DNA from 4 places in the Cribrihabitans neustonicus genome. Region 1 is predicted to be linked to each of the others. Evidence: riboswitches for the same ligand, from Rfam matches in the RefSeq annotation. Region 1 holds a riboswitch; each other region holds the start of a gene.
The links. A riboswitch is a leader RNA that binds a small molecule or an ion and turns the genes downstream of it on or off. The one in region 1 is predicted to bind cobalamin.

Region 1 (6,906 bases):
CCGAACTCGGAGAATTACGGCAAGATCCTGCACAGTCTGTTCATGCCGAACAAGGGGGATGAGTTTCACCACTTTGGCTGGAACGCCTGCTCCTCGGCCCTGTCGCCGCTGACCGGCCACGCATTTCTGGAACGGCGCTACCTGATCATCCCCGGCATCCGCTCCAGCCGCATCTATGTGATCGACGTGAAAGAGCCGCTGGAGGCCAAGATTCACAAGATCATCGAGCCCGAGGAGGTTTTTGCCAAGACCGGCTACTCACGCCCGCATACCATCCACTGCGGCCCGGAGGGCATCTATGTCTCCACTCTGGGCGGCGGCGGCGAGGATGGCACCGACGGCCCGCCGGGCATCTTCATCATGGATTGCGAAACCTTCGACATCCTCGGCCGCTACGAGATGGACCGCGGCGTGCAGGACAAGCAGTATGACTTCTGGTGGAACCTGCCGCGCGACTACATGGTGAGCTCGGAATGGGGACTGCCGCCGCAGTTTGAGAACGGCATCGTCCCGGAAGACCTCCTGAGCAACAAGTACGGCCACAGCCTGCACTTCTGGAACCTGCGCGAGCGCAAGAACATCCAGACCATCGACCTCGGCGAGAACCACCAGATGGCGCTGGAGATCCGCCCGGCGCATGATCCGGCCAAGCAGCACGGCTTCTGCGGCGTGGTGGTGGACACCACCAACCTGCAGGGCGCGATCTTCACCTGGTGGCGCAACGACGACGGCACCTTCGAGGCCAAGAAGACCATCACCATCGACCCGCAGCCGGCCGATCCGGACGACCTTCCGGAGCTTTTGAAAGGCTTCAGCGCGGTGCCGCCGCTGGTCACCGACATCGACCTCAGCATGGACGACCGGTTCCTCTACGTGGCGTGCTGGGGCACCGGCGAAATGCACCAGTACGATGTCTCCGACCCGATGAACCCCAAGCTGGCGGGCAAGGTGGAGCTCGGCGGGATCGTCAAGCAGACCGCGCATCCCAACGGCAAGCCCTTCGGCTATGGCCCGCAGATGGTGGAGATCAGCCGCGATGGCAAACGCGTCTACTGGACCAATTCGCTCTACTCGACCTGGGACGACCAGTTCTACCCGGGCGAGCGCGGCGCCGCGATGGTGATGGCCAATGCCGGCGCCGATGGCGGTCTCACGCTGGACGAGCGCTTCTGGGTCGACTTCCCCGAGGGCTACCGCGCCCATCAGATCCGGCTTGAGGGTGGAGACTGCTCTACCGACAGTTTCTGCTACCCTTCGGTCTAAGGAATGGAGACGGCCTGGGATACAGCGGGCCTGTTGTGGTTCGCGGTTTTTGCCTCGGGGCTGTACCACGGGGTGAACCCGGGCATGGGCTGGCCGCTTGCGGTTTCGGCGGCGCTGTTCGAGCAGCGCCGCCAGGCACTCTGGCCCGCGCTAGGGGCGCTTGGCACTGGGCATTTCCTGGCCATGCTGGCGATCCTGATGCCGTTTTCGATGCTAACCCTTCTGGTGCAGTACGAGCGTGAGCTGCGGCTCGGCGCGGCTCTGCTGGTCACCGGCATGGGGCTTTATCTGCTGGCCACCCGCCGCCACCCGCGGTTCCTGTCGCGGATTCCGCCCGCGCGCCAGGCGCTGTGGTCCTTCCTGGTGGCGCTGGCCCATGGCGCGGCGCTGATGCTGGTGCCGGTGTATCTCGGGCTCTGCGCCGCGGACGAACTGGAGGGCGGCCATGCGGCCGCGAGCTTCCTGATGACCAATACAGTGCTGGCGGCGGCGGTGGCAGTGCTGCACACGGCGGCGATGGTGCTTTCGGGCGGCGCAATGGCCTTTGCGGTGCACCGCTGGCTGGGCCTGCGGTTCCTGAACCGCGGCTGGTTCGATCTTGAGCTGCTTTGGGCCGGCTCGCTGCTGGCGGCAGGACTGCTGACTTTCTGGGCGGCGCTGGGACCGGCGGGATAGGGCCGCCCTCTCCACGGCTGGAAGGTTCCCGCCGATAGCCAGGCGGGAGGCCGGGCGGCACAAACCCGCGTGAACGCGCAGCCTCTCTCAGCGGGAAAAGGACCAGCCTGCTGGCAGGGCGGCCAACCGCCGCCGCAAGCCGGACGATCCGGCAGTTAAACGCCCGAAATCCCTCAACAATGCCTTGACCCTGGCGGCACCCGCGGCGGCTGCCTAGCTATGCCCCACGGAACGCGGAATACCCGCGGACCGCAGCAGTCGAAACAATGGAAAGAATGGAGTGTCTTACATGAAACCCTTCGCACTGACCGCCGCTGCAGTTGCCACCCTCGCCGCCGCCCCTCTTGCGGCCAAGGATGCCATGCTGGAGGCGGACGCCGACGGCAACGGCACCTATTCGCTGGAAGAGCTGCAGGCCGCCTATCCCGAGCTGACCGCCGAGACCTTTGCCACCATCGACGCCGATGCCGATGGCGAAGCCGATCAGGCGGAAGTGAACGCGGCGGCAAAAGCGGGCCTGCTCGCAGAGGCCGGCTGATCGCCGCAGGCAGGGCGGCTCCCCCACCCGCGGGGCCGCCTCGCCGCTTTCCAGTCCCGGATTGCGGCGCTTGCGCCGCAGCGCCTTGCAGTTCCCCTGCTGCGGGCGGACCCGGCACCGCTCTCCCCGCGGTGCCGGGCATTCTGTTTTCCGGCAGCGGGTCCTGCGCCGCTCCGCTCCCGCTTCATTTCCGGCAACAATTTTCTTGACCCGTTCTGCGCGCGCGGCTACGGCCTTCGTGCCGGTTCCCGCAAGGGAATAATAGGGAATCCGCCGCAGGCCCGCGCCTGCGAACCGGAACTGCCCCCGCAACTGTAGGCGCCGAGCCTCGCCCCATCCGCCACTGGGCCTCTGCCCGGGAAGGCCGGGCGAGGCTGTGACGCGCCAGTCAGGAGACCTGCCGGCCAAACACACGCAATCCGGACGGGGTGTCCGGGGGAGGAACGCGCATGACCACAGCCAAAACCGGCCCAGGCCGGACTCCAGCGCCGGGCTGCATTTTCCAGCCGGCGCACCCGATCCCTCAATTTTCAGATCGGAGCACCATATGAATGCCCTCACCCACAACTTAGCGGCCGCAGCCGCACTCCTTGGCCTTGCCGTTTCTGCCGCCGCAGCAGACACCGGTGCGGCACCCTACCCGCTGACCCTGGACAACTGCGGCCGGACCCTCACCTTCGAGGCGGCACCCGCCAGCAGCGTCACAGTGGGCCAGGCCGCGACCGAAATGCTCTATGCCCTGGGGCTGGCGAAGCAGGTCAAGGGCACCTCAGTGTGGTTCACCGCTTTGCCCGAGGCCTATGCGGAGATGGATGCAGGCGTCGAGCGGCTCTCGGACAATGACCCGAGCTTCGAGGCTGTGGTGCAAAAGCGCCCGGAGCTGGTCGCCGCGCAGTACGAATGGCACGTCGGCCCCGAGGGCGTCGTCGCCACCCGCGAGCAGTTCCACGAACTGGGCATCCAGACCTACATCCTGCCTTCGGACTGTGTGGGCAAGGACAATACCCAAGGCTCCGATGGCACCCGGATCAAGGCCTTCACCACCGAAGTGATCCACCAGGGTGTGCGCGAACTGGCTGCGATCTTCGGCGTGCAGGCGCGGGGCGACGAGCTGGTCGAAGCCCTGAAGCGGCGCGAAGCGGCGGCGGCACAGCTGGCGCAGGGGCTTGTATCTGAGGACGTCTCGGCGGTGTTCTGGTTCTCCAGCGCGGAGATGGCGGCCGACCCCTATGTTGCGGGCCGCAAGGGCGCGCCCGGCTACATGATGGAAACTCTCGGCATCCGCAACGTGGTGCAGTCGGACGAGGAATGGCCGCTCGTGGGCTGGGAGACCATCGCCCGCGCCAATCCCACCGTCATCGTGCTGGCCGAGATGAGCCGCCGCCGCTTCCCGGCCGATGACATCGAGGCCAAGCTGGCGTTCCTGCGCAGCGATCCGGTGGCGCGCGAGATGGAGGCGGTGAAGCGTAACCGGATCGTGGTGATGGACGCCCATGCGATGGACGCCACCCTGCGCAGCGTTGAGGGCCTGGAATCCCTGGCCGGGGCGCTGGACGGCTTCGGTCTTGCCAAGTGAGCCCGCAGGCTGAACCGCTGAGCGGGCAAGCGGAGTGACCGGATGAGCGCCGGCGCCCTGGCATGGGCCGTCCGTGCCCGTGCGCCGCGCTGGGTGCTGGCAGCAGTGCTGCTGGCGGCGGCGGTGCTAATGGGCGCGAGCATTGGCGAGACACCGATCCCGCCCGCGACGGTGCTGCAGGTGCTGGCCAACCGGATGTTCGGGGCGGGCTACGTGCTCGACCCGATCGACGCGGGCATCGTCTGGAACTACCGGCTGAGCCGCGCGGTGCTGGCGGCCTGCTGCGGTGCCAGCCTTGCGGTGTCGGGTGTGGTGCTGCAGGCGCTTCTGCGCAATGCGCTGGCCGATCCCTATATCATGGGGATTTCGGCCGGCGCCTCCACCGGGGCGGTAGCGGTTACGATTGCAGGAGTCGGTGCCGGTGCGGTGTCGCTCTCGGCCGGGGCCCTCGCCGGAGCGCTTACCGCCTTTGCGCTGGTGGCACTGCTGGCGCGCGCGGCCGGAGCTCAGGCCAGCGCGGCCCGGGGCGGCGCGGCGCAAATCGTGCTGGCGGGCGTGGCGGGCTCGCAGCTCTTCCATGCGCTCACCAGCCTCATTATCACCAAATCGGCCAATGCCGATCAGGCCCGCGGCATCCTGTTCTGGCTCCTGGGCAACCTGGGCGGCGCGCGCTGGGAAGACACGCTCCTGGCGCTGCCGGTGGCGCTGGCGGGCACATTGCTGATCGCGGCCCATGCGCGGGCGCTGGATGCCTTCACCTTCGGCGCCGGTTCCGCCGCTGCGCTTGGCATTGCGGTGCGCCGGGTGCAGGCGCTGCTGATCGCCGTCGCCGCCTTGCTGACCGCGGTGATGGTGAGCATAGCGGGCTCCATCGGCTTTGTCGGCCTGGTGATCCCGCATGCAGCGCGGCTGCTGGTGGGGGTGCGCCATGCCCGTCTGATACCGGCGGCGGCGCTGTCCGGAGCTGTGTTCCTGGTCGCGGCCGACATCCTGTCGCGGACCCTGATCCCGGGCCAGGTGCTGCCAATCGGGGTAGTGACCGCCTTGGCGGGCGCGCCTGCCTTTGCGCTGATCCTGGTCCGGGGGCCGCGGCAGCGATGAGGCTGGAAGCACAATCCCTCGGCTGGTCCGCGCGGCGCGCACGAATCGTCGGGGACGTGAGCCTGACGGTCGAGCCGGGGACAGTGCTGGGCCTGGTCGGGCCGAATGGTTCGGGCAAGTCCACCTTGCTGCGGCTCTTGGCGGGGTTGTTGAAACCCGCGGCGGGCCGGGTTCTGCTGGACGGCGCCCCGCTCACCGCCCTGCCGCGCCGCGAGATTGCCCGCCGCGTCGCGCTGGTGGAGCAGCAGGCGGAGACCGCCGAGCGCATCACCGTGCGCGACGCGGTGGAGCTGGGCCGCACGCCGTGGCTGTCGCTCACCCGCCCCTGGGGCCCTGAGGACGAGGCCATAACCGCGCGCGCCCTGGCGGATGTGGAGATGGCGCACCTGGCGGATCGGCCCTGGGCCACCCTGTCGGGCGGCGAGCGGCAGCGGGTGCATATCGCCCGCGCCCTGGCGCAGCAGCCCGGTCTGCTGCTGCTGGATGAGCCCACCAACCATCTCGACGTGCATCACCAGCTGTCGATCCTGTCACTGGTGGCGCGGCTCACCGTCACCACCGTGATTGCGATCCATGATCTGAACCAGGCGATGGAGTGCCACAAGCTTGGCGTGATGGACCGCGGGCGGCTGGTGGCACTGGGAACGCCGGAAGAGGTGCTCGACGCACGGCGCCTGCGCGAGACATTCGGGGTTGGCGTCACCCATCTGACCGACCCTTCGGATGGCCGCCGGATCATGCGCTTTCGCAGCTGAGCGCCAGGACCCCGCCTATGCTTCGCTTGGCATAGAAACCACAGCCCGCCGCCTGCAATCAGAGGCAGAGCTCCACAAGGGTGGTCTCCGTATTCGAATTATTTACAGATTGGCGGGAATAGTCGTTTTCCATCCGCCTCTGGCAGTTTGAATATTTGGAGATTTGCAATGTTCCGGCGTTTCCGCCCGGTCTCTGCCCTGCCGGCAGCCACCGGGCAAGCCCCGCGCCGCTCCGGTGCCCGGCACGGAAGCTGTGCCGGGTGCACGGCGGCAGTCTCCGCCGCTGCCCCTGCTGCGCCCCATGCTGCGGCCCGCGGGGCGCGTCCGGCCCGATGACCCTCAAGCGTGCCATAGTTCTGCCGGTGCTGATCAGCGCGGCCGCCTCGCTGGCGGCGGCGCTGGCGATCTGCGGCATGGCGCTCTACGCTTCGGACCGCAAGGACGCGATCCTGAGCGCTGCGCTGGAAGTGACGCGACGTGCCGACCGGGTCGGGGCGGGGATATCGGATGCCGAAGCCTACGTCCAGAAAGTGACCACAGCGCCGCTGTTGATGCCGCAGTCGGATGTGGCTCCGCGGCTGCGGCACCGTCTCGCGGCAATCAACCGGGATCTCACCGCGCTTCTGAAACTGCCGCTGCCCGCTGCGCTGCGCCGTGAGATCATGCTGCTGTCTGAAACGCATGATGAATGGTGCACGATGGCGGTGGTGCTGATCGGCATCCTGCCTGCCGAGGAACCGGCGACGCTGGAGGCGGTGAGCCTGCGCGGCCAAGCGGTTCTGGCACAGGTGCATGTGGTCAAATCGCTTGCGGCGGGCCATGCGGGCACCGCCATCGACACCGCCAACCAGAGCCTCTACCAACAGTTCGCCCTGGGGCTTGCCGGCATCTTCCTGCTGTTTGCCATCATGGTGGTCTTTGCCGCCCGCAAGGCGCACGCGATTTCGGCTGCGATGCAGACCGTGACCAGCCGCCTGCAGGCGCTGGCCAGCCAGGAG
Region 2 (6,906 bases), on a different contig from region 1:
GACCGCGTTCGAATACTCCGACTGCTGGATCGAGGATGCCCGCCTCGTAGTGCTGAACGCCCGCGACGCCGAAGCCCGCGGCGCCGAGATCCTGACCCGCACCGAAGTTACAAGCGCCGAGCGCAAATCCGATCACTGGGTGATCCATCTGAAGAACCGCGCCACCGGCGAGACCTTCGAGCGCCGCGCCAGGATGCTGGTCAACGCAGGCGGCCCCTGGGTGGCCGATGTCTTGCGCCAGAAGCTCGGCCAGAACAGCCGCGAGAACGTCCGCCTGGTGCGCGGCAGCCATATCGTGGTGCCCAAGCTCTTCGACCACGGCCGCTGCTATTTCTTCCAGGGAACGGACGGGCGGATCATCTTTGCGATTCCCTACGAGACCGATTTCACCCTGATCGGCACCACCGACGCCGACCACCCGGACCCGGACACGGCCCCGGAATGCACGCCCGAGGAGCAGCAGTACCTGGCTGACTTCGCGTCCGGCTACTTCAAGCAGCCGGTCCGGCGCGAAGATATCGTCTGGACTTACTCCGGCGTCCGCCCGCTCTATGACGACGGCGCCAGCTCCGCCACTGCGGCGACGCGCGAATACGTGCTGACGCTGGACAAGGCGCAAGCACCGCTGCTGAACGTCTTCGGCGGCAAGATCACCACCTACCGCAAACTGGCCGAGGCCGCGCTTGCCAAGATCGGCGAGGTCTTCCCGCAGATCCCGGGCAATTGGACCACGGGCGTGGCCTTGCCGGGCGGCGATTTCGCGGTGACGGAGGTCGAGACGCTGACGCAGAAGCTCGCGGCCGACTACCCCTTCCTCACCCCCTACTGGGCCGGCCGGATGATCCGCGCCTACGGCACCGAGGCCTGGCAGGTGCTGGGCGACGCCAGGGAGGCCGCGGACCTGGGCCAGGACTTCGGCGCCACCATCACCGCGCGCGAGCTGGACTGGGCGGTGCAGAGGGAATGGGTGCGGAGCGGCGACGACTACCTGTGGCGCCGCACCAAGCTCGGCCTGCGCCTGGACGAGACCCAGCGCTCGGCGGTGGATGCCTATGTCGAGGGCAAGGCCGCGCAGCTGGCGGCTTGAGGCGCAGGGTGCGCGCGGCTTCGGTCCGGTGCGAAACACCGGCTGCGTATCACGGACGCACGCTCCCCGGCCTTCAGCCGGGCGCGCGGTTTCTCCCCGCCCAGTTGCCCCCATCAAGGGCAGGCCAGGCATTGAGCACCGGTACGCGCGGAACAAGGCCGGAGGCCGCCGCGCATCGCCGGCGCGCTCGCACGCGGCGGCGGTTTGGCTGCGGCAAAGCGGTTCCTCGAAAGGGCGTGCGGATTTGGCTGGGATAAACTGGCAGCCAGAACCCGATGGACCGCCCCCGCGCGCGCCTGCGATGCGCGGCTTCTATTCCTCTTCCACCCTTTTATTCCTCTTCCACCGTTTCGGCAAAGCCGGGTCCGTGCCGGACCGCCTGCCGCCCGCTGGCGCCCGGCAGACCGGTATATCACCTGCCCGCGTTGCCCCGCCCCAGATATCCGCGCCCGCAGGCACTGCAGCGCCTACAAAAAGTATCAGCCCGCCTGCCCCGATGTTTCGCACGCGAAACAACGGGGCAGCATTTCTGACCTTAGGTGCCGAACGAACCGGAAGCACTCCCGCCCCTTCCGCGATGCGCCTCGCGGCGCCCCGGAAAGCGTTGGGCCGGGCGGGGGCGGCGCCGCAGGCGCCGCCCCCGCCCCCCGCGATTTGCGAAGCAAAGCGCAAAACCTCAAGCCGGTGATTTCAACGCAAGCCGAGATACCCCAAGCCGGAACGTTTCAAGGCCTGGCGCCGCGTCCGAGCTTATGCCGCCTGCCGGAGCCTCCGGAGAAAACGGCCGCGAAATCCTCAGAACTCGACGCCCTTCTGCGCTTTGATGCCTGCGCGGAACGGGTGCTTCACCTGGCCCATCTCGGTCACCAGGTCGGCGACCTCAATCAGCTCCTCTTTGGCGTTGCGGCCCGTCAGCACCACATGGGTCATCGGCGGCTTGTGCTCCACCAGGAACTCCAGCACCTCCTGCAAATCGAGGTATTCATAGCGCAGCGCGATGTTGATTTCATCCAAGAGCACCATTGCGTTGCGCTCATCCAGAATCATCTCCTTGGCCTTCTCCCATCCCTTCTGCGCGGCAGCGATGTCGCGGGCCTTGTCCTGGGTCTCCCAGGTAAAGCCCTCGCCCATCGCGTAGAACTGGCAGAGATCGCCGAAGTTCTCCTCGATCAGCGTCCGCTCCCCGGTGGCCCAGGCGCCCTTGATGAACTGCACCACGGCACAAGGCATCTTGTGGGCGATACAGCGCATGATCATGCCGAAACCGGAGGACGATTTGCCCTTGCCCGGGCCGGTGTTGACGATGATCAGCCCCTTCTCGCCCTCCTTTGTTTTCATCATCCGGTCGCGCGCAGCCTTCTTCTTCGCCATCTTCGACGCGTGGCGGGCGGCTTCTTGCTCCGAAATGCCGGTTTCAGACTTTTCACTCACGGGGGGCCTCCTGCTGGTTTACCCATGTCTTGACAAAGAAGCCCGCGATAGCGCAAGGGGGTTTTGCTGGTTCCTGCAACCGCAGGCGAAGAGGGAATGTGAAGGCCCGGCCCCCATGAATTTGGGGGAGGGCTCAAGAACAGCCGCCCCCGCGACCGTGACCGGAGAGGTTGCCATGCCACTGGCCGCGCATCTGCGCGCCGGGAAGGCAGGATGACCGTCAGGGCCAACCGGCTCTGGGATCCGTAAGCCGGGAGACCTGCCAGCGACGTGAATTCAACGGGCGGACGGGGTGTGCCGCGACCGGTTGAGGGGCCTGCACCCGTGCGCCCCTTTCTGGCCGTCCCCGCCTGCCTGCCGCGACAGGAGACGCACGAGATGGCTGATGATCAGGCGGCAGACCCCGCCAGCCCGCAAGACCCGGTGACCCTGACCGTTTGCCTGACCTGCCGCCGCGAGGGCACAGATCCCGAGGCGCCGCGCCCCGGCAGCATCCTGCTTGCAGCCCTCAAGGAAGCAGGCATCCCCGAGGGCGTGACCGTGCGCGGCGTGAAGTGCCTGTCGGCCTGTTCGCGCGGCTGCTCGGTGGCGCTCACCGGCGGCGAGGAACGCTGGAGCTACATCTACGGCGACATGGACCCGGACCAGCACGTGGGCGAGATCCTCGAAGGTGCCGCCGCCTATGCCGCTACTGCTGACGGTCTCGTGCCCTGGCGCGAGCGCCCCGCCGCTTTCCGCAAACAATCTGTCGCCCGCATCCCGCCGGCCGGCTTCCCTTCCGAGGAGTAATCATGAGCGATCTCAACAAGATCCCTGTCACCATCATCACCGGCTTCCTTGGCGCGGGCAAAACCACGCTGATCCGCCACCTGATGCAGAACCCGCAGGGCAAGCGCCTGGCCGTGGTGGTGAACGAGTTCGGCACCGCCGGAGTGGACGGCGACATCCTGAAGTCCTGCGCCGATGAAAACTGCCCGGCGGAGAACATCATGGAGCTCGCCAACGGCTGCATCTGCTGCACCGTGGCGGATGATTTCATCCCTACCATCGAGCAGCTGATGGCCCTGCCCGAGCAGCCCGACCACATCGTGATCGAGACCTCGGGCCTGGCGCTGCCGAAGCCGCTGCTGAAGGCCTTCGACTGGCCCGCGATCCGCTCGCGCATCACCGTCGACGGGGTGATTGCGCTCGCCGATGCCGAGGCCGTCGCCAAGGGCCAGTTCGCCCCTGATCTCGACGCCGTGCAGGCCCAGCGCGAGGCCGATGACAGCATCGACCACGAAACCCCGCTGTCCGAGGTGTTCGAAGACCAGATCTCCTGTGCCGACATCGTGCTTCTGTCCAAAGCCGACCTGGCCGGCGATGAGGGGGTGGAGAAAGCCCGCGCCGTGATCGAGGCCGAGGCGCCGCGCAAGCTGCCGATCCTGCCGATGAGCGAAGGCGTCATCGACCCGCGCATCATCCTGGGCCTGGGCGCCGCCGCCGAAGACGATCTGGAGGCCCGCCCCAGCCACCACGACGGCCACCACGACCACGAGCATGACGATTTCGAGAGCATCGTGGTCGAAATGGGCGAAGTCTCCGACCCGCAGGCGCTGCAGGATGCCATCGTGAAGCTGGCCCGCGAACGTAACATCCTGCGCGTCAAAGGCTATGTCGCGGTGGAGGGGAAGCCGATGCGGATGCTGGTTCAGGCTGTGGGCGAACGCCTGCGCGCGCAGTACGACCAGCCATGGGGGGCGCAGCCGCGCAAGACCCAGCTGGTGGTGATCGCCGAGCATCACGACATCGACGAGCAGGCGATCCGCGCCGAACTGGGGGCGTAAACCTGATGCGGGCGCAGCGCATACTGACATGCCTGGCCCGGCCGATAGGCCGGGCCGCGCCCGGCCTCCCCGTCAAACCGGAGGTTTGCCTCCGGCAAAACGGGAGGGCGCTTCGCACCCACCCGAGGCCGGGCGCAGCCCTCCCGGCTTCCAAACGACCCTCAAGGCAGTGGAACTGACCCATGCACGTCGTCTTCCGCGAAAGCCACGGCCTTGACGAAACCGACACCCCGCAGGACCTCGGGCAGACGCCTGGCGACCTCGTGGTGCTATCGTTTTCCGACAGCGATCTCGGCGCCTTTGCGGCTGGCTGGCACCGGGCAGACGGCAAGCTGCCCTCGCTGCGGCTCGCCAATCTGGTGGCGCTGAAGCACCCGCTCTCGGTCGATGTTTACGCGGAACAGACGCTGCAGGGCGCCAAGGGTGTCCTCGTCCGCCTGATCGGCGGCGAAAGCTACTGGTCTTACGGGCTGGCAACCCTCCAGGACCTTGCCCGCCGCAAGGGCATTGCGCTGGCGGTCCTGCCCGCCGACGGGCGCGAGGATGCGCGGCTGGATGAGCTCTCCACCCTGCCCGTCTCCACCCTGCGCCGCCTGCAGGCCCTGTGCGACGCTGGCGGAGCCGTTGCCGCCCAGGCTGCCCTGGCCCAGCTCTCCCTCGCGGCAGGCCTCTACGCAGGCCCTGTCCTTGGCCTCAAGACCATGCCCGAACACGGCTTCTACGACCCGGCCAAAGGCGTGCTGGCCGACCTGCCGCCGCAGGACAAGCCGCTGGTGCTGGTGAGCTTCTACCGCTCCTACCTCACTGCTGCCGACACCGCGCCGGTGGATGCGCTGATCGCGGAACTGCGCGCCCGCGGCTATGCGGCATTCGGCGCCTTTGCCGCCAGCCTCAAGGCCCCCACCGCTGCCGATTGGCTGCGCGACAAGCTGCCCGGGCTGAACCCGGCTGCTATCATCAACGCCACGGCGTTCTCCGCCCAAGGCAGCGACGGCAGCGCCTCGCCGCTCTCCGCCACCGGCTGCCCGGTGTTCCAGGTCGCCCTCTCCACCGCCCGCAAGAAGGATTGGGCCGGGGCCGGCCGCGGTTTGTCGCCCGCCGACCTCGCCATGCACGTCGTCCTGCCCGAAGTGGACGGCCGCATCTTCGCAGGCGTCGTCAGCTTCAAATCGCCGGGCAAGAAAGACCCGGACCTGCAATATTCCCGCTTCGCCCACCGCGCCGACGCGGACCGCATCAGGGCCGCCGTGGACCGCGTCGAGGGCTGGCTGCACCTTGCCAAGCTGCCGAACGCAGACAAACGCCTCGCCCTGATCCTCTCCACCTACCCCGGGAGAGACCACAACCTCGCCCATGCCGTCGGCCTCGACGCACTGGCGTCCTGCGACGAGATCCTGCGCGAACTCTCCGCCCAAGGCTACGCCGCCGAAGCGCTAGAAAACACCGGCCTGCGGCTGATGGAAGAGACCCTCAGTGTCCCGCTGGAGGATTACCGCCAGGCCCTCGCCATCCTGCCGCAAGAGCTGCAGGACACCCTGGCAGAGGCCTGGGGCAACCCGGAAGAAGACGCGGAGTGCCGCGACGGTGCGTTTCATTTCAAGGCCTTGCGTTCTGGCAACGCCCTGGTTGCCTTGCAGCCCGAACGCGGCGAGGTGAAAACCCGCGTCGACGACTACCACGACCTGGACCGCACCCCGCGCCACGCCTATGTGGCCTTTTACCTGTGGCTGCGCACCCAGGCCGACGCCCTCATCCACATCGGCGCCCATGGCACGCTGGAATGGCTGCCGGGCAAGGCGGTGGCCCTCTCCGGCACCTGCTGGCCCGAGGTGCTGACCGGCCCGCTGCCCGTCGCCTACCCCTTCATCGTCAACGACCCGGGCGAGGCCGCCCAGGCCAAGCGCCGCATCGGCGCCGTCACCATCGGCCACCTGCCGCCGCCCCTGGCCCAGACCAATTTGCCCGAGGGTATGGCCCGGCTCGAAAGCCTGCTCGATGAATATTCCACCGCCGACGGGCTGGACCCCGCCCGCCGCGACCGGCTGATCGGCGACATCCGCGCCGAGGCGCAAGGCACCGGCGTTGAGGCCGACCTGGGCCTGACGCCTGACACCTCCCCGGCGGAGGCGATCACCCGCATCGACGCCTTTGTCTGCGACATCAAGGAAAGCCAGTACGGCGAGGGGCTGCACGTTTTTGGCACCGGCCAATGCGGGCCTGAGGAACGCGCCGGGCTGGCCGCCGCGCTGGACGGGAGGCTGGTTTCCCCCGGCCCCTCCGGCTCCCCTTTCCGCGGCCGTGCCGATGTGATGCCGACGGGCCGCAACCTCTTTACCACGGATCCACGCGCGGTGCCGTCGCGGGCGGCGCATGCGCAAGGGGTCAAGCTGGCGGAAGAGCTGCTGCGCCGCCATCTTCAGGACCACGGCGACTGGCCGAAGGGGCTGGTGATCGACCTCTGGGGCTCTGCCACCATGCGCACCGCAGGCGAGGAATTCGCCATGGCGCTGCACCTCGCAGGCCTCGCGCCAATATGGGACGAAGGCTCCGAGCGTGTCTCCG
Region 3 (6,906 bases), on a different contig from region 1:
CGGTGGCGCCGCTTCAGCCGCCGGACAAGCCGGACAATCAGAGCGGCGCAACCAGCTCCGGCCAAAGCACCGCGTTGCGGCGGGCAAAGGCGCCAAGGTGGCCGACGGCCCTCAGCTTGTAATCGGAGGGCTTCAGCACCCGGCGGCGCTGCGGTACTCCGCCGAACACCTCGCCAAGGCGCCAGGCGCTGACCGGCGGGATCACGTCATCATCGCTCAGCGCAATCACGTCCACTGGCACGCCCGAACGCTCCCACCTGGGGCGCGGCAGGCTGTCCCCGGTTTCCGGCAGGTAGCTTCCCGGCGTGGTGCACCAGCGCCGCCACTGCCAGTAGACCCCGGCCGGCAGGTCGGCCCCGAACCCCACCGCGCGCCCGGGGAGGAACCCGGCCAGCCGCACCGCCACGGGCACATGCCCGAACCAGAAGGCCAGCGCCAGCGCGCGGTAGGGCCAGGGATGATCGTGGTGATGCACCAAGCCGCCCGCAACCACGATCATGCGGGCGACGTCCTCGAGGTCCTCCTGCAGGGGCATCAGCATCGCCCCCAGAGAATGACCGATCACCCACAGCGGCACGCCCGCATAGTGCCGCCGCATCTCGGCCCGGGCGGCGGGCTGATCCGCCAGCGCCCATTCGGCCATTGTCGCCTTGGACCGGCGCGGGTGGCCCTGCGCCGAGCCGGCAAAATCCCGGTAGTCATAGGTGAGGCAGGCCAGCTGCTGTTCCGCCGCCAGCCAGCGCGCGAAATGCCGGTAGAAACTCTGCGGCACGCCGGTGGCGCCGTTGAGCACCACCGCGGCCCGCGCAGACCCTTCGGGGCGGAACAGCCGCCCCGCCAGTTCCGCATTGCCCGAGGCAAACCGCACGGGCTCTTCCCGGATGGCGGCGCTCTTGGCTGATGTCCCGTCCAGCATGGCAAATCCCTCCCTAGACCAACTGGTCTATTTCCACCACTGGACCATTCGGTCTAGACCTGTCAAGCTTGCACCATGCGTGACGCAACGACACCCTTCCCCGCAAATGCCCCCGAACCCGTCCATTCTGCCAAGGATCCGGCAGGCGGTGCCCCCCAGCGCCCGACGCGCGAGCGGCTGATTCTCGCCGCCGCAGTCCTGTTCCGCGACAAGGGGTTCAGCGGCGTGGGTCTTTCCGAGGTGCTGGCCGCAGCGGAGGCGCCCAAGGGTTCGCTCTACCACCATTTCCCGAACGGCAAATCCGACCTGGCGGTGGCAGCTGCCACCTGGGCCTCGGACCAGATCATGCGGGTGATCGCGGAGTCCTTCGGACCAGCTGCCAGCTTCCACGAGGGCGCGGTGACGGTGTGCCACAAACTGGCCAAGCTGTTCGATACCTCCGGCAAATGGGCGGGCTGCCCGGTCTCGGCCACGCTGTTCGCAGGACCTGAGAACGCGGAGCTGCACCAGCACGCAGCGGAACTGTTCGAGAGCTGGATCGCCGAGACCGCCGCCCACGCCCGCCGCCTCGGGATCGCGGAGGCGGATGCGCGCGCGGTGGCAGAGAATTTCTACATCCTGCTGCAGGGCGGCTGGCAGCTCGCGCGGGTGCGCCGGTCATCAGACGTGATCCGCGCCCTGCCTGCGCAGCTGGCGCTGCCGCAAACAGCATTGATGCCCTCGCAGGTGCAGATAACGGATTGACGCGGCCGCCGCCGAACCGCTACCGCTTGGGGTGACGGTTTCCTTCGGCACAGAATCTGCTGCCGCGGGATGAAAAGGGAACACGGTGCGGCCCGGCTTTGCAGCCTGGCCAATGCCGCGACTGCCCCCGCAACTGTAAGCGGCGAGCAACCCCGAAGATCACCACTGGCCCGCGGCCCAGCCGCGCCGGGAAGGATCGGGGGCGCCTTGACCCGCAAGTCAGGAGACCTGCCGTCACACGTGAAACTCGAAACCGGCGGGGTGTCCGGGGCGGGTCCGGATGGCGGCGCCGCACACGGGCGCAGAACATTTGGAACCGGTTCCGGAAGCCGCCCCGCCAAGCGCGGAGGGCGCTGATGATCTGGACGGACAAAACACATTTCTACGCCGCAACAACATGCCGGCACCTGGGCAGGCCCTGTCCGGCAGCGGAGCAGATGGCGGCCAAGCTGGCCGAGGCGATGACAAGGGCCAAGCCGCTGACGCAGGCGGACTTTTCCATATCTGGCGGCAGCGAACTGGAGGGCTGCGCCAAGGGCTGCCTGGCGCGGTTCGAAGCCAGCCATGAGAGCATCCGGGTGTTCTGCGGCGCGGGGGAGGACGCGGATCCCGCAGAGCTCGGCCGCTACGCCAATGCGATGTTCCGGCAGGATGGCCGCGGCTTCAGCGCGGCGCAGGGCGGCAGCGCCCGCCCCTGCGCGCTGATCGAGGCGCTGCCCAAGACGGCAGAGGCACGGGACGCCGAGCGGATGATGGCATTCTGAGCGGAATGCCTGGGCATAAGGCCCGCGGCCCGGCTCCGTTCTAGCCGGGGTCCTGCTCTCCGGCCCAATACGGCGCGCAGGCCCAATCCATCTGGTCCTGCGTCTCCACCGCGCAAGGGCGCACCGCGCGCAGGCGGGCAAGAGCCTTTGCGGGCGGCTCGCCGCACTCCACCATCAGCCGCAGGACCGCCATGCCTGAGCGGCCGCAGCCGCCGCGGCAATGCACCAGCACCCGGCCGCCGCCCCGCAGCGCGTGGCGCGCAGAGGCGCTGGCGGCAGGCCATTTCACTGCAATTGCGGGCGGCGGCGCCTGGAAGTCGGGCACCGGCAGATGCACCCAGCGGCAGGCGAGGCTCTGGATATCGGCGCCAAGCAGCTTGGCGCCGACGCTGGCGTGCTCGGCCTCGGTGGTGAGCGAGATCACCAGCCCGGGCTGCCAGGCACCGATATCGGCCAGGTCGCCGTGGTAGTCGCCGCTGGCGCCGGGCAGCGGGCACAGCGCGAGCGTGCCCTGCGCGACGTGCAGCGCGTGGATCGCGAGCCCGGCGGCAGCCTCGGCCGCGGGCTGCGGTTCCGCTGCCCGGCGTTCCGTCTCCTGCTGCCCCGGCTCAGACCTGCCGGGAATCTCCCTGGCCATGACGCACCCCCGCTGCTGCCCGCCCCCCCGCAAACGAGGGGCCGCCGCAATCAGCCTAGCCGCGAAAGCGCTGCCCGCCCAAGCCTTTTGGCGCAGGCCCGGCCCGCGCCGCCCGTGGGCGCCCCCTTCCGCGGTGGACGAAGCCGCCGCGCTTCCTTACGTTGCCCGCAACGCGGCCCCGCCGCCTCTTCCGAATCCGGCACGAGACATCATGAGCGACACCCCCAGCACCGTCCCCGGCAGCCCCGGCGGCCCCGGCGGCCCCGGCGGCCCCGGCCAATCCCCCTATCAGGTCCTGGCCCGCAAGTACCGGCCCGAGACCTTTGCCGACCTGGTCGGCCAGGACGCAATGGTGCGCACGCTGAAGAACGCCTTTGCCGCCGACCGCATCGCCCAGGCCTTCATCATGACCGGCATCCGCGGCACCGGGAAGACCACCACGGCGCGGATCATCGCCAAGGGCATGAACTGCATCGGCGCGGACGGCCAGGGCGGCCCCACCACCGAACCTTGCGGCAAGTGCGAGCACTGCGTGGCGATCATGGAGGGCCGCCATGTCGACGTGATGGAGATGGACGCGGCCTCGCGCACGGGCGTGAACGACATCCGCGAGATCATCGATTCGGTGCAGTACCGCGCGGCCTCGGCGCGCTACAAGATCTACATCATCGACGAGGTGCACATGCTCAGCACCTCCGCGTTCAACGCGCTCTTGAAGACGCTTGAAGAACCCCCCGCGCATGTGAAGTTCATCTTCGCCACCACCGAGATCCGCAAGGTGCCGGTCACCGTGCTGTCGCGCTGCCAGCGCTTCGACCTGCGCCGGATCGAGCCGGAGGTGATGATCTCTCTGCTGCGCCGGATTGCCACTGCCGAGGGCGCGGAGATCGCCGATGACGCACTGGCGCTGATCACCCGCGCCGCCGAAGGCTCTGCCCGCGATGCGACCTCGCTGCTCGATCAGGCGATTTCGCACGGTGCCGGAGAGACCACGGCGGACCAGGTGCGCGCCATGCTGGGGCTCGCTGACCGCGGCCGGGTGCTCGACCTGATGGACATGATCCTGAAGGGCGATGCGGCGGGAGCGCTCACCGAGCTTTCCGGCCAGTATGCCGAGGGCGCCGACCCGCTTGCAGTGCTGCGCGACCTGGCCGAGATCACCCATTGGGTTTCGGTGGTGAAGATCACGCCGGAAGCCGCCGAGGACCCCACCGTCAGTCCCGACGAGCGCGCACGCGGCCAGGCGATGGCCCAGAACCTGCCGATGCGCGTGCTGACCCGGATGTGGCAGATGCTGCTGAAGGCGCTGGAGGAGGTGGCGGCGGCGCCAAATGCCATGATGGCCGCCGAGATGGCGGTGATCCGGCTTACCCATGTGGCCGACCTGCCCTCCCCCGAGGAATTGATCCGCAAGCTGCAGGACACGCCTGCGCCGCCCCCGAATGGCGGGCCCGGCGGCACTGGCGGCAGCCCCATTCAGAGCATGGGCGGGCCTGCGGCGGGCGGGGGAGGCGGTGCCTCGGCTTACGCCTCGGCCCCGCCGCAGGGCGCACCTTATGGGGCCGGATCGGGCCAGACCACGGCCTCCGCAGGCGGTGCGGGACAGGCGGCGGCGCTAGCGCCCCGCACCAGCCCGGCCCTGGCGCGCTACCCCTCGTTCGAGCATGTGGTCGAACTGATCCGCACGAACCGCGACGTGAAGCTGCTGGTGGAGGTGGAAACCGGAGTGCGGCTGGTCGCCTACCAGCCCGGCCGGATCGAGTTCACCCCCGCTGCGCAGGCGCCGCGCGACCTCGCCGCGCGTCTGGGCACCGCGCTGCAGAACTGGACCGGCAGCCGCTGGGTGGTGACCATCGCCCCCGATGGCGACGCGCCGACCATCGCCGAGGTGCGCGACGCCGAGGAAAACGCCCTGCGCCAGAAAGCCACCGCGCATCCGCTGGTGCAGGCGGTGCTGGAGACCTTTCCCAACGCCAGGATTAAGCAGATCCGCACCGCCGAGGAGATCGCCGCCGGCGCCGCCGCCGAAGCGCTGCCCGAAGTCGAAGACGAGTGGGACCCGTTCGAGGACGGCTGAGCGCCTTTGAGCGCCGGGCCTGAGCCTGCGGAAAACCCACCCTGCCCCGGTCTCGCCCCTTGTCTGAGGCCGGTGGCGCCCGTATCTACGCTGCAAACCGGAATCCTAGGAGAAGACAGATGTTCAAAGGCCTCGGCGGTCTTGGCGACATGGCCAAGATGATGAAATCGGCGCAGGAGCTGCAGACCAAGATGGCGGAAATGCAGGAAGAGCTGCACAACGTTCTGGTCACCGGCGAAGCGGGCACCGGGCTGGTGAAGGCCACCGCCTCGGCCAAGGGCGAATTGAAGGCGCTGGACATCGACCCGTCGATCTTCAACGGCGACGACAAGGAAGTGGTCGAGGACCTGATCCTCGCCGCGATCAAGGACGCCCAGGCCAAGGCGGCGGAAAAAGCACAGGAAGAGATGACCAAACTGACCGAAAGCATGGGCCTGCCAAAGGACATCAAGCTGCCGTTCTGAAGCCCGCTCACGGCAGGTGCAACGGATGAGGCGGCCGCGGGCCGCCTTTTCTCTGTCCGCCGTTCGGCGCGCCCGCCCGCGGCAAACAAACCCCGGACATTTTACCGCCCCGGCCTTGCGCTCCCCCGCCCCGGCCCTCCTATATGAAACGGCAAGGAAAGGTCTTGAGCGATGAACGACAACCCCACCGGCGAAATCGAGACGCTGATAGCCCTGATGGCGAAACTGCCGGGGCTGGGGCCGCGCTCGGCGCGCCGGGCGGTTCTGCACCTGATCCGCAAGCGCGCGCTCCTGCTGACGCCGCTGGCTGACGTGATGGGAGAAGTCGCCGCCAGCGCCCGCGAGTGCCTGAACTGCGGCAACGTGGGCACCGATGACATCTGCCCGATCTGCCAGGACGAAGCGCGCGCCAATGGCGAATTGTGCGTGGTGGAGGATGTCGCCGACCTCTGGGCGATGGAGCGCGCAGGCGTGTTCAAGGGCCGCTACCACGTGCTCGGCGGCACGCTGTCGGCGCTGGATGCAATCGGGCCAGAAGAGCTGCGCATTCCGCGGCTGGTGGACCGGGTCGGCGCCGAGGCGGTGCGCGAGGTGATTCTTGCGCTCAATGCTACCATCGAGGGCCAGACCACGGCGCATTACATCGCCGACCAGCTGCAGGGCCAGGTCCGGCTCACCTCCCTGGCTCAAGGAGTGCCGATCGGCGGCGAGCTGGACTATCTCGACGACGGCACAATCTCGGCCGCGCTGAGGGCGCGCAAGGAAATCTGACGGCACGGGAGGAAGTAAAATTCCGGCGGAACTTTGGCCGGGAAAGCGTGCTTTTTCCAAGGTCCCCGCAAACCCCAGCGGGCCGTCCCGCCCGGTCAGCGCAGCACCGCGCGGTAGAGCTGTTCCTTACAGAAGGGTTTGGCCAGCACCTCGACTCCTGAGAGATCCGGATAGCCGGCCGCGGCTGCACTGACGGCGAAGCCGCTCATCATAACGCAAGGCAGGCCTGGCTGCAGCGCCCGCAGCGCGGCGAGGGTTTCCCAGCCGCAGCGGCCCGGCAGGTTCATGTCGATCACCGCCCCGCTGAGCGGGGCGCCGCGGCGCAGCACCTCCAGCGCCGCCGCATGGCCATCCGCCAGCTCCACCGCGCAGCCCTTGAGCCGCAGCAGCCCCGCCACGGCACGGCAGACGGTATCCTCGTCATCAACCACAAGGATGCGCCGCTGCCCGGGGCCGGCCGGAGGGTGCGCGGCCCTGGCGGCGGCCGCGCCGCGGGCGGCGGGTTCAGCCAGAGGGAAATAAAGCCGGAAGCA
Region 4 (6,906 bases), on a different contig from region 1:
CTTCCATCTGGCGGCGGCGGGGCGGGCGTCCTTCAACCTCGACACCTGGGCAATGGACGGCGCGCTGCTCGACGCGGTGGCGGGCCAGGCGGCGGGGGCGGAGATCTGCATCGGCGAGGGCTCGATGGGGCTCTACGACGGCGTGGCGACGCGCGGCCAATCCGGGTTCGGGTCTTCGGCGGAGACCGCAAAGCGCATGGGCTGGCCGGTGGTGCTGGTGGTCGATGTGGGCGGGCAGGCGCAGTCGGCGGCGGCCACGGCGCTGGGGTTCCGGGCCTATGATCCGGAACTGCCCTTTGCAGGTGTGATCCTGAACCGGGTCGCCAGCCCCCGGCATGAGCGGCTGACGCGGCTTGGCATGGAGAAGGCGGGCATCAGGGTGCTGGGCTCCCTCCCCCGCCGCGGCGACCTCACCCTGCCGGAGCGGCATCTGGGCCTCATTCAGGCGGTGGAGCATCCCGATCTGGAAGCGGCCATCGCGGGTTATGCGGCGTTCCTGCGGGAGCATGTGGACCTGGAGGCCATCAAGTCGGCCGCCCTGGCGGGCGCGGCGCCCGGCCCAGCCACGCTCCCCGAACCGCCCGCGCAGCGGATTGCGCTGGCGCGCGATGCGGCGTTTTCCTTCACCTATCCGCACCTGCTGGAAGGCTGGCGCGCGGCCGGGGCGGAGATCCTGCCGTTCTCACCGCTGGCGGACGAGGCCCCGGCCCCGGACGCCGATCTGGTCTGGCTGCCCGGCGGCTATCCTGAGCTGCATGGGCCAGCGCTGGCCGCGGCAGACACCTTCCGCGCGGGCCTGCGCAAGCACGCTGAGACACGGCCGGTGCATGGCGAATGCGGCGGCTACATGGCGCTTGGCGAGGCGCTGATCGACAAGCAGGGCAACCGGCACCGGATGGCCGGGCTGCTGGGACTGGTGACGTCTTACGAAAAGCGCAAGTTCCACCTTGGCTACCGCCGCGCCGTTCTGGAGGCGGGGATGCCGGGCTTTGCCGCGGGCTGCGCCCTGCGCGGGCATGAATTCCACTATTCCACCATCCTGGACGAGCCCGACGCGCCCTTGGCCCGGGTGATGGACGCCGACGGAAACCCGGTGCCCGAGACCGGATCGGTCAAGGGGCATGTCACCGGCACTTTCTTCCACCTGATCACCGGAGAGCGCGCATGAGCGGTTTCGTGAGTTTCGTCTCCTCCGGCCCCGGCGACCCTGAACTGCTGACCATCAAGGCGGTGAAGCGGCTAGAGGCGGCGGATGCGGTGCTGTTCGACGACCTGTCGTCGGGGCCGATCCTGTCCCACGCCCGCGCTGACGCCGATCTGGTCGGCGTCGGCAAGCGCGCAGGCCGCCCCTCGCCCAAGCAGGACCACGTAAGCCAGCTCTTGGTGGAATACGCCTCTTCCGGCGCGCATGTGGTGCGGCTGAAGTCCGGAGACTCGGGTGTCTTCGGGCGGCTGGAAGAGGAAATCACCGCGCTGCGCGCAGCCGGCATCGGTTTTGAGATCGTGCCCGGCGTCACCGCGGCCTCGGCGGCGGCGGCAGCAGCGAACATCCCGCTCACCCGGCGGATGACGGCGCGGCGGCTGCAGTTCATCACCGGCCATGACGTGACCGGCGGGCTGCCGGAGAACCTGAACCTCGCAGCCCTCGCGGATCCCGAGGCGACCACCGTGGTCTACATGGGCAAGCGCACCTTTGCGGCGCTGGCGGAAAAGCTGATGCAGGCGGGGCTGCCGCCGGAAACCCATGCGCTGGTGGCGCTGGGGGTCTCGACGCCTGCGCAGTCGCTCTATTGCCACACGGTGGGCGAGCTGCCGCAGGTCCTGCGCAAGATGGAGACCAGCGCGCCGGTGCTGATCCTCTACGGGCCCTTGGCGGACAGCGAGCTGCCCGCCGCACCAGACCACGCATCACCGAACGCATGAGCCGCCCCGCCATCACCCTCTGCCGCACCTGCCGCGATGCCGCTCCGGAGCTGCTGCCGCAGCTGGCGGCTGCCTTGCAGGAGGCAGGGCTGGCGGCGGATCTGGCTGAGGCCGATTGCATGTCCGGCTGCCGCCGCCCGCAGACGCTGGCGGTGCGGCAAAGCGGCAAGACCGCCTATCTGTTCGGAGGAATCAGCGCCGCCGACCTGCCGGACCTGATGACCTTCCTGAGGTTGTATGCCGGGAGCCTCGATGGCGATTTCGCCGATGCCCGCCCGCTGGGAGCCCTGCGGTTCAAGGCGCTGGCCCGCATCCCGGCGCACGGATGCTGAGCCGCCGTCTGCCGCGGGCGGGAAAGATTCCGGCCCGGAATTTTGGCCGGAGAATCTCCATTTTCCGGGGCCCTGCCGCGAAGCATGCGCAACAGGACGGTTTCAGCCTTGACCAGAGCGGTGCGCGGCGGGCAAAACAAACTGATACGGTGTCCAGTGGTGCCAAGCGCCAGGACTGAAACGGGAATGAGGAACGGCGGACCAAATCGCGGCGCCGCAGCCTCAACCGCCCCCGCGACTGTGAGCGGCGAGCGGCCGTCCAATGCCACTGGCGCAAGCCGGGAAGGTGGACGGCAGCAGCGACCCGCGAGTCAGGAGACCGGCCGTAGCGCAACGGAACACTTGTGCCGTCGGGTGTGACGGCAAGGAGGACAAGACATGACGACGAAAACGCTTAAGGCATCCGCCGCCGGCACCAGCCTGATCCCGGCCCTGTTTGCCGTGGTTCTGGGCCTGGGCATCATCACGCTGACCGGCCACGTGCAGGCCTCCGCCCTGCATGACGCCGCGCATGACGTGCGCCACGCCACCGGCTTCCCCTGCCACTAAGGCCATGTTCAGCCGTATTCTGACCAGCGGCCTTTTCGCTGGTGCTGCAGCAGGGTTGATTACCGCCCTGCTGCAGCTCGTTTTCGTGCAGCCGGTGCTGCTGCATGCCGAACTCTATGAATCCGGTGAGCTGGTGCATTTCGGGGGCGCGGCCATCTCGGCGCATCCCGAGCTGCCGGGCGCTGACCTGATGCGCGACGGGCTCAGCATCATCTTCACCATGCTGACTTACACCGGCTATGCGCTGGTGATGGTGGCGCTGATGTCGCTGGCCGAGCGCCAGGGCCATGCCGTCACCGCCCGCAGCGGCCTTCTGTGGGGTCTGGCGGGCTTCATCACCTTCCACTTTGCGCCCGGCCTGTCGCTGGCGCCCGAGGTGCCGGGGGTGGCGGCTGCGGACGTGGGACTGCGCCAGGTCTGGTGGACGCTGACCGTCGCCGCGGCCGGTGTTGCCATGTGGCTCATTGCCTTTGGCGGCGGGCTTACCGCCTATCTGATCGCTGCCGTGCTGCTGCTGGCCCCCCATGTGGCAGGCGCGCCGGAGCCGGAAAGCTTCTCCGGTCCGGTGCCGACCGAGATCGGCGCGCTGTTTGCCGCCCGCGCCTTCGGCGTCGGCATGGCGGCCTGGGTGCTCTTGGGCACATTCGCCGGCCATTTCTGGCAGGCGGAAGGCAAGCGCGAAGCGGCCGCGGCCTGATCCGCAGCACTTTCCGCCCCCGCTGGCCGCAGACCGGCGGGGGCGTTCTATTGATGAGGATGAGAAAATGTCCCGCTCTCTTGCTCTTTTTGCCATCGGGCTGGTCTTTGGCGGCGGCGCGGGCTTCGTGACTGCGGCCGGCAATGGCGTCACCTTCGACGGCCACGACCATGGCGGCCCGGCGCATCACGGCGGCGGCCAGGCGGAGATCGCCGGCCATGCCCATGGCACCGCCACCGACCTGCCCGCGGGCGGCGATGCGCCCCGGGTGGCGCTCGAAGTGATGAAGGACCCGATGTCCGGCTGGAACCTGCAGGCCACGACGGAGAACTTCCGCTTTGCACCGCAGAATGCCTCTGCCGCGGATGCAGCCGGAGAGGGCCATGCGCATGTCTATGTGAACGGCGAGAAGGTCGCCCGGCTGTACGGCGAGTGGCTGCATATCCCCTCCCTGCCCGCGGGCAGCGCCGAGGTGACGGTTTCGCTCAACAGCAACAGCCACAGCCCGCTGACGGTGAAGGGCGAGCCGGTCACGGCCAGCGTCACCGTGCAGTCAGATGGCGAAGGTTTGTGAGTGAAGCGCAGGCTTGCAGACGGCAGGCTTGCGGACAACAGCGCGCGGCGCCGTCTTTGGTAAGCCGCGCATCGAAGATGAAGGCCCTGGCATGATTGACCTCACCCTGATCGGCATCGGCACCGGCAACCCCCAGCACATGACGCTGCAAGCGGTTGCGGCGCTGAATGCGCAGGACGTGATCCTGATCCCCACCAAGGGCGCGGGCAAGGATGACCTCGCCGGGCTGCGCAAGGAGATCTGCGCGCAGGCGATCACGGGGGGCGGCCCGCGGATCGTGGAATTCGCCCTGCCCCGGCGCGATGAGGCAACCCGCGATTACCGCCAGCGGGTGGATGACTGGCATGACGCCATCGCGGATATCTGGTGGCGGGCGCTCATCGAAGCCCTGCCCGGCGGCGGCAAAGCGGGGTTCCTGGTCTGGGGCGACCCGGCGCTTTATGACAGCACCATGCGGATCGCCGAACGGCTCCGGGCGCGGGCGGATCTGCGGCTTGCGGTGATCCCCGGCATCACCTCGATCCAGGCGCTGACGGCGGCACATGCGGTGCCGCTGAACGAGATTGGCGCGCCCTTCACCATCACCACCGGGCGGCGGCTGCGCGAGGAAGGCTGGCCGGACAGCGCCGATACGCTGGTGGTGATGCTGGACGGTGAATGCTCCTTCCGCGCGGTTGCGCCCGAGGGCGTGGAGATCTGGTGGAGCGCCTATGCCGGGATGGCAAACGAGATCTCCATTGCCGGGCGTCTGGCCGAAGTCGCGGAGCAGATCGTCCAGACCCGCGCAAGGGCCCGCGCCGAGCATGGCTGGATCATGGATATCTACCTGCTGCGGCGCAGCGGAGGCTAGCGGCTCAACCCCTCCTGCAGAGGGCCTGAAACCGGGCCTGCGCGGCCGGGCTGGCAAAGGCCTTGAGGCGCTTGCCGAGCCGGGCGCGCGTGGCCCGCTGCTCCTGGTGCAGCAGTGCAACCAAAGCGCCAGCGGCCAGGGCCGCCTTGACCCCGGCCGGGTTGGGATCACCGCCGGGGGCGGCAAATCCGCGGGCGGCGAATTCCAAAAGCACGGTCTCCTGCTGGGCACAGTCGTTGAAGCGGCCGAGACGGTTCTGCAGGCGCCGCAAGGGCTTCAACGCCTGGGCCAGCGCCTCTTCCGGAAACAGCGGCGCAAACAGCTCCAGCTGGTAGCGCAGCTTCTTGCAGCCGATGCGCAGCGCGTGGATGTCTTCATCGGGGCTTCGATCGGTGATCTGCCTGGCCTGGCCGCAGAGCTTGGCGTGGCGTTTCCGGATCAGCTTCCGGGCCAGCGGGCCGATGGGCTGCGCCGCGCCGGGATCCTGAAGCCGGGCGGTGGCAGAGGCACAGGCGGCTTCCGCGGTCAGCCCGGCCATGTGCCAGTGGTAGGACGCGCCGCAGAGGTGGCGCGCCACGGTTTGCTGGCAGGCGGCGCGCTCTGCGCTGATCGCGGCAAAGAGAGCCGCGAGTGCAGGGTGCAGCGCTGCGGGCAGGCGCGCGCGGATGCGGTCCTGTTCCAGAAGGAAGACATCGAGGTCGCGCAGACGGCCTGTCCTGCTCATCAGTGCCGATAGATCGCGTCGCAGGCGGACGGCGGCACCGGCGCCCAGAACACCCTTCATCCCGGAGAGCAGCGCCCGGCTGCGGCGCAGGGCGATGCGGTAATCGTGCAGGAACTCGGTGTCGAGATCGGAGATGATGCCCAGCTCATTCTGCCGCGCGGCTGCCAGGTGCGCAGCGAAGATCTGGCCCGCCGCCTGGCGGGCGGGCAGATCCGGCATGAGCCGCAGCATCGGCTTGGCATGGCCGTGCGGCTGCTCTGGAGCCAGCAGCGCATAAAGCGCGGCAGGTTCTCCAGGCGCTGCGCCCAGCGCTTCGAGATGGCGCTCCAGCGCGCGCAGGGTTTTGCCGCCCGAAAGCTTGCTGCAAATGAGGCTGGCAGTGCCGAGCGGTGTTTCGAGCCCAAAGACCATAAGCTCCCCGCGCGGCTTGTCCCTGCGGGCAGGGCGGAACCAGAACCGGGTGAGCCGGCCTTCGGCCACGGGGAGCAGGCGGCGCAGCGGGCAGAGCTTTTTGAGCACGCGCTGCACCGGGCCGCCGGGCAATCCGCTGACCAGCCCGCCGGCCCCGGGCTGGCTGAGCCTGCCGCGCGGGCCGAACAGGCAGAGCCGTCCGCCGCTCTGCAAAAGCAAGCGGCCGCTTTCGCGCAGGGTGCCGCAAAAACTGTCCAGAAGCTGCACCGGGGCCGGGTCATCCAGTGCGGGGGCGCCGAGCGTAAGTCCGGCACTGCCTCCGGCCAGGTCCCGCGGGCGGCAAAGACGGCCGGGAAGAAGATGGCAGCGGCGGTATTCTGGCATGAGCTCCGGGCCGGGATAAATGAGCGGCAGGGCCGCGGGCGGCGCGGCGGCGGTCTAGAAGAAACCTAGGCCGCCCGGCCGCCCCGGCCAGCAGGGCGGCAATACCGGGATACTGGCTGGCCGCTGGCCGGGGTCCGGAAGCGGCCGAAAGCGCTTCCGTCCCAAAGCCGCACGCTATCGGAGACGCGGGGGCTCCCGTGAGAATGGGTTTGCCGGGATGCGTGGCACAAAGGCGGAACCGCCGCGCCGTGACAAACGTTGGTCCCTGTAGTGAACCGAGGAATTCCCATGGCTCCGCGCGCTGTTTGGAAAGGCCAGCTCCGGCTGTCTCTGGTCTCTATCCCCGTCGAGATCTACTCGGCCACCAAGAGCGGTGCCCGCGTGTCGTTCCGGCAGATACATAAATCTACTGGCAAGAAGGTGCGTTATCAGAAGACCGTGCCGGGCGTCGGGCCGGTGGAC

Region 2: another riboswitch for cobalamin. It lies ahead of ACOHWE_RS11910 (DUF1636 family protein); the one in region 1 lies ahead of ACOHWE_RS14105 (ABC transporter substrate-binding protein).
Region 3: another riboswitch for cobalamin. It lies ahead of ACOHWE_RS14730 (hypothetical protein); the one in region 1 lies ahead of ACOHWE_RS14105 (ABC transporter substrate-binding protein).
Region 4: another riboswitch for cobalamin. It lies ahead of ACOHWE_RS11980 (CbtB domain-containing protein); the one in region 1 lies ahead of ACOHWE_RS14105 (ABC transporter substrate-binding protein).

Annotation. Positions count from the first base shown of each region.
Region 1 is NZ_JBMERQ010000006.1:113,811-120,716, reverse strand. It holds gene ACOHWE_RS14120 (selenium-binding protein SBP56-related protein) at 1-1,263, shown strand, start outside; gene ACOHWE_RS14115 (hypothetical protein) at 1,267-1,938, shown strand; gene ACOHWE_RS14110 (EF-hand domain-containing protein) at 2,228-2,476, shown strand; cobalamin riboswitch at 2,702-2,895, shown strand; gene ACOHWE_RS14105 (ABC transporter substrate-binding protein) at 3,024-4,052, shown strand; gene ACOHWE_RS14100 (FecCD family ABC transporter permease) at 4,095-5,153, shown strand; gene ACOHWE_RS14095 (ABC transporter ATP-binding protein) at 5,150-5,908, shown strand; gene ACOHWE_RS14090 (response regulator) at 6,241-6,906, shown strand, end outside.
Region 2 is NZ_JBMERQ010000004.1:107,343-114,248, forward strand. It holds gene glpD (glycerol-3-phosphate dehydrogenase) at 1-1,087, shown strand, start outside; gene cobO (cob(I)yrinic acid a,c-diamide adenosyltransferase) at 1,883-2,518, opposite strand; cobalamin riboswitch at 2,569-2,799, shown strand; gene ACOHWE_RS11910 (DUF1636 family protein) at 2,897-3,307, shown strand; gene cobW (cobalamin biosynthesis protein CobW) at 3,310-4,344, shown strand; gene cobN (cobaltochelatase subunit CobN) at 4,527-6,906, shown strand, end outside.
Region 3 is NZ_JBMERQ010000007.1:47,770-54,675, forward strand. It holds gene ACOHWE_RS14720 (alpha/beta hydrolase family protein) at 38-916, opposite strand; gene ACOHWE_RS14725 (TetR/AcrR family transcriptional regulator) at 992-1,660, shown strand; cobalamin riboswitch at 1,679-1,910, shown strand; gene ACOHWE_RS14730 (hypothetical protein) at 2,017-2,424, shown strand; gene ACOHWE_RS14735 (protein-tyrosine phosphatase family protein) at 2,465-3,061, opposite strand; gene ACOHWE_RS14740 (DNA polymerase III subunit gamma/tau) at 3,273-5,138, shown strand; gene ACOHWE_RS14745 (YbaB/EbfC family nucleoid-associated protein) at 5,258-5,602, shown strand; gene recR (recombination mediator RecR) at 5,774-6,373, shown strand; gene ACOHWE_RS14755 (hybrid sensor histidine kinase/response regulator) at 6,469-6,906, opposite strand, start outside.
Region 4 is NZ_JBMERQ010000004.1:121,777-128,682, forward strand. It holds gene ACOHWE_RS11965 (cobyrinic acid a,c-diamide synthase CobB) at 1-1,168, shown strand, start outside; gene cobA (uroporphyrinogen-III C-methyltransferase) at 1,165-1,923, shown strand; gene ACOHWE_RS11975 (DUF1636 family protein) at 1,920-2,255, shown strand; cobalamin riboswitch at 2,386-2,597, shown strand; gene ACOHWE_RS11980 (CbtB domain-containing protein) at 2,634-2,804, shown strand; gene ACOHWE_RS11985 (CbtA family protein) at 2,809-3,501, shown strand; gene ACOHWE_RS11990 (hypothetical protein) at 3,569-4,075, shown strand; gene cobF (precorrin-6A synthase (deacetylating)) at 4,167-4,925, shown strand; gene ACOHWE_RS12000 (CHAD domain-containing protein) at 4,930-6,327, opposite strand; gene ku (non-homologous end joining protein Ku) at 6,733-6,906, shown strand, end outside.